DNA from 2 places in the Sphingopyxis sp. GW821-FHT02C12 genome. Region 1 is predicted to be linked to the other one. Evidence: predicted binding sites of a transcription regulator. Region 1 holds the regulator's gene; the other holds the start of a gene.

Region 1 (2,201 bases):
GCGATCTTCGGCGGGATATGGCTGCTGCTGTGGCGGACGCGCTGGCGCTGGGCGGGGGCGGTGCCGCTGGTCCTCGGCATGGCCGTCCTGCTCGCCCAGCCGCGGCCCGATGTGCTGATTACCGGCGACGGCAAGCATATCGCCGCGGCGCTGCCCGACGGCAGCTATGCGTTGCTGCGCGAGCGGGCGGGGGATTATGTGCGTGATGCCATGACCGAGGCAGCGGGGATCGATGCGCCGCTCGCCGCGCTCACCGACCTCGATCATGTCGACTGCAATCGTGATTTCTGTCGCTGGACGCAGGATGGCCGCGCCATCCTGGCGGCGCGCGGGCGCGACCGGATCGAGGGGGCGGACATGGCGGCGGCGTGCGCCGCGGCCGATGTGGTGATCAGCGAGCGCTGGCTGCCGCGCGAATGCGCCGGCCGCTGGCTGACGATCGATCGCGATACGTTGCCACAGACCGGCGGGCTGGCGCTTTACCTCGGTGAGCGACCGCGCGCGGTGACGGCACTAGGCGCGGGCGACGAGCATATGTGGCGCCGCCCGCCGCAGGTCAGTGGTAACGACGAAGCAGTCCCGACAGCTTCCCTTGCACGATGACGCGCTCGGCGGCGTAGCGCTGCGGCTCATAGGCACTGTTCGCGGGATCGAGGCGGATCATCTTGCCCTCGCGGCGGAAATATTTGAGCGTCGCATCCTGCCCGTCGACGAGCGCGACGACGATGTCGCCCTCGCGCGCGGTGCTGACCTTTTGGATCAGCGCATAATCGCCATCGAAGATGCCGGCCTCGACCATCGAGTCGCCCGACACTTCGAGCGCATAATGTTCGCCTGAGCCGAGCAGCGCGGCGGGGACCGCGAGATTGTCATGATTTTCGAACGCCTCGATCGGCACACCCGCGGCGATCTTGCCGTGGAGCGGGACCTCGACGATGTCGTTCGCGGCGATCGGGCGCATCGCGGGGGCGGGCTTGCGCAGCGGCACGACATTGTCGCGATCGGTGCTGACGGCCGCCTTGCCGCCCTCGGGAAGCTTGACGACCTCGAGCGCGCGGGCGCGGTTGGGGAGGCGGCGGAGGAAGCCGCGCTCCTCGAGCGCGCTGATCAGGCGGTGGATTCCCGATTTGGACTTGAGCCCGAGCGCCTCCTTCATCTCCTCGAACGACGGCGAGATGCCGCTCGCGTCGAGCTTTTGCTGGATGAAGTGGAGCAGTTCATGCTGCTTGGCGGTCAACATCGGGCGTTCTCCATGATGCCGGTTTCGGACATAAGGAGAACGATAATGGAACAGAAGCGAACTTGTCAAGCGATGTCGATATAATCCGCCGCTTCGCCTGCCGCGCGGGACGGCGCACCGATCTCGCGGATGACGAGGGCGTTCGCTGCGGCGAGCGGAAAGGTGCGGCCGCTGTCCTGTCCGTCGAAGGGCGAGAGAAGGCCGTCGTCGATCCGTCCGCGCAAATAGTCGCGTCGCGCGCCGCCGGGGCCGAGGGGGGCCGCGAGCGGGGCCGTGCGCAGTGGCGGGAGCGGATCGCGCGCGCCGGCGAGATGGCGGACGAGGGGGAGCAGGAACAGGGTCGCGGTGACGAAGGCCGACGAGGGGTTGCCGGGCAGGCCAAGCAGCAGCGCGTCGCCGAGCGTGCCCGCGATCAGCGGCTTGCCGGGGCGCATCGCGATCTTCCAGAAATCCAGCCGCCCGCCGGCATCGTCGAGCGCGCCGCGGACATGGTCGTGATCGCCGACCGAGGCGCCGCCGACGGTGACGATGACGTCGTGACGTCGCGCCAGGTCTTTCAGAACCTTGGATAAAATTTCGCGATCGTCGCGGATGTGGAGCGGGATGCTGACGACGGCGGGCTCGGCGGCGAGCATCGCGGCGAGCATCGTGCCGTTGCTGTCGGGGATCTGGCCGGGCGCGAGCGCACGGCCCGGCTGGACGAGTTCGTCGCCGGTGGTGAGGATCGCGACACGCGGGCGGGCGCCGACCACAAGCTGCGCGTCGCCACCCATGATCGCCGCGGCGATCGCACCGGCGTTGAGCCGGGTTCCGGCGGCGACGAGCATGGCGCCGGTCGCGAAGTCGCTGGCGCGGTCGCGAATATGGGCGCCCTGGGCCTCCGGGCCATCGCCGGTCAGCGTCAGGACCGTGCCGTCGGCGGCGACATCTTCCTGCAGGATGACCGTGTCGGCGCCGTCGG
Region 2 (2,201 bases), on a different contig from region 1:
CGCCGATTATAGCGCGCTCAAGGTCAGCGACACCGGCGGCGGCATTCCCGCCGACGTGCTGCCCAAGATTTTCGAACCCTTTTTCACCACCAAGGATGTCGGCAAGGGAACCGGACTCGGCCTCTCGACCGTCTATGGCATCATCAAGCAGTCGGCGGGCTTCATCTTCGCCGACAGCAAGCCGGGCGAGGGCGCGAGCTTCACCATCTACCTGCCGGTCCATCGCGCCGACAAGGATGCGCCCGCCGTCGCGCCGCCGCCCCCCAAACCCAAGAAGAGCCAGTGGGGCACCGGCACGATCCTTCTCGTCGAGGACGAGGATATGGTGCGTGCGGTCGCCGAACGCGCGCTGACCCGTGCCGGCTACACCGTCGTCACCGCGTCGCAGGGCGAGGAAGGGCTCGAACGCTTCGGCCAGATGGACAAGGTCGACCTGATCCTGACCGACGTGATGATGCCGACGATGGACGGGCCGGCGATGGTCCGCGCGTTGCGCGCCAAGCGTCCCGAGCTGCCCGTTTTGTTCATGTCGGGCTATGCCGAGGAACAATTGCGCCAGTCGATCGATATTGATCATGTGTCCTTTCTTCCCAAACCCTTTTCGGTCGCGCAATTGACCGAGGCGACCTCGGCGGCGCTCGACGCCGCGGCGCAGCGGGCCGGCTGATGACGGCGAATCGCAACATCCTGCTCGTCGAGGACGATGTGCTGATCGGCATGATGCTGGTCGACATGTTCGACGCGCTGGGCTTCCCCGAACCCGCACAGGCGGCGAGCGTCGAGGATGCTCTGGCGATCATCGCGGCGCAGCCGGTCGACGCGGCGCTGGTCGACATCAATCTCGGCGAGGCGAAGGGCTGGCCGGTCGCCGATGCGCTCGCGGCGAAGGATATTCCCTTCGCCTTCACGTCGGGTGGTGGCGACGCGATTCCGCCGGCGCACGCCCACCGCAAGCTGGTATCGAAGCCGTTCCGGCTCAGCGAAATCGAAACCGTTCTCAACGAATTTTTCGACGGATAAGTGTGCGGTTCGCGCCGCCGCAATTAATTTTGTTCCACTCTTGTTCCTAAAGAACAAATGCCGTACACAGGTCCGGCGTTGCGATGCTTCTGCCTTCGCGATAGAGCAGGAAAGGGACGGTCATGGCCGGTCAATTGTCACTCGTCGAATCGGGGAAATCAGTGAACAGCACGGACAGGCAGAAGGCGCTCGACGCCGCCTTGGCACAAATCGATCGCGCCTTCGGCAAGGGCTCGGTGATGAAATTGGGTTCGAAGGAGACGATGCAGGTCGAAGCGATTTCGACCGGATCGCTCGGACTCGACATCGCCCTCGGCGTCGGCGGCCTGCCGCGCGGGCGCGTCATCGAAATCTACGGCCCCGAAAGCTCGGGCAAGACCACCCTCGCGCTCCACGTCCTTGCCGAGGCGCAGAAGGGCGGCGGCACCGTCGCTTTCGTCGACGCCGAACATGCGCTCGACCCGGTCTACGCCAGGAAACTTGGCGTCAATATCGACGAACTGATCGTGTCGCAGCCCGACACCGGCGAACAGGCGCTCGAAATCGTCGACACGCTGGTGCGCTCGAACGCGATCGACGTGCTCGTCGTCGACTCGGTCGCCGCGCTCGTTCCGCGTGCCGAAATCGAGGGCGAGATGGGCGACAGCCATGTCGGCCTGCAGGCGCGCTTGATGTCGCAGTCGCTGCGCAAGCTCACCGGCTCGATCAGCCGCTCGCGCTGCATGGTGATCTTCATCAACCAGCTGCGCATGAAGATCGGCGTGATGTACGGCAACCCCGAGACAACGACGGGCGGCAACGCGCTGAAATTCTACGCTTCGGTTCGCCTCGACATCCGCCGCACCGGCCAGATCAAGAATGGCGACGAGATCGTCGGCAACACCACCCGCGTCAAGGTCGTCAAGAACAAGGTCGCACCGCCGTTCAAGCAGGTCGAATTCGACATCATGTATGGCCAGGGCATATCCAAGATCGGCGAGATTCTCGATCTCGGCGTCAAGGCGGGCATCGTCGAGAAATCGGGCGCCTGGTTCAGCTATGATTCGATCCGCATCGGACAGGGCCGTGAGAATTCCAAAACCTTCCTCAAGGATAACCCCGAACTGATGGAACGGCTGGAAACCGCGATCCGCGGCAAGACAGACCAGGTCGCCGAGGAAATGATGGTCGGCCCCGACGAC

Evidence for each region. The regulator LexA, encoded in region 1, represses DNA repair genes until DNA is damaged. The targets are predictions, from matches to a motif close to GTTCCNCNCTTGTTCT.
Region 2: the regulator LexA is predicted to act here: its motif matches at 1,052-1,067, upstream of recA (recombinase RecA).

What each region holds. Positions count from the first base shown of each region.
Region 1 covers NZ_JBWKVQ010000001.1:2,906,613-2,908,813, forward strand. Annotated here, with positions in the region: gene AC07U1_RS13835 (ComEC/Rec2 family competence protein) at 1-603, shown strand, start outside; gene lexA (transcriptional repressor LexA) at 557-1,240, opposite strand; gene AC07U1_RS13845 (molybdopterin molybdotransferase MoeA) at 1,306-2,201, opposite strand, start outside.
Region 2 covers NZ_JBWKVQ010000002.1:416,517-418,717, forward strand. Annotated here, with positions in the region: gene AC07U1_RS17205 (hybrid sensor histidine kinase/response regulator) at 1-667, shown strand, start outside; gene AC07U1_RS17210 (response regulator) at 667-1,020, shown strand; gene recA (recombinase RecA) at 1,143-2,201, shown strand, end outside.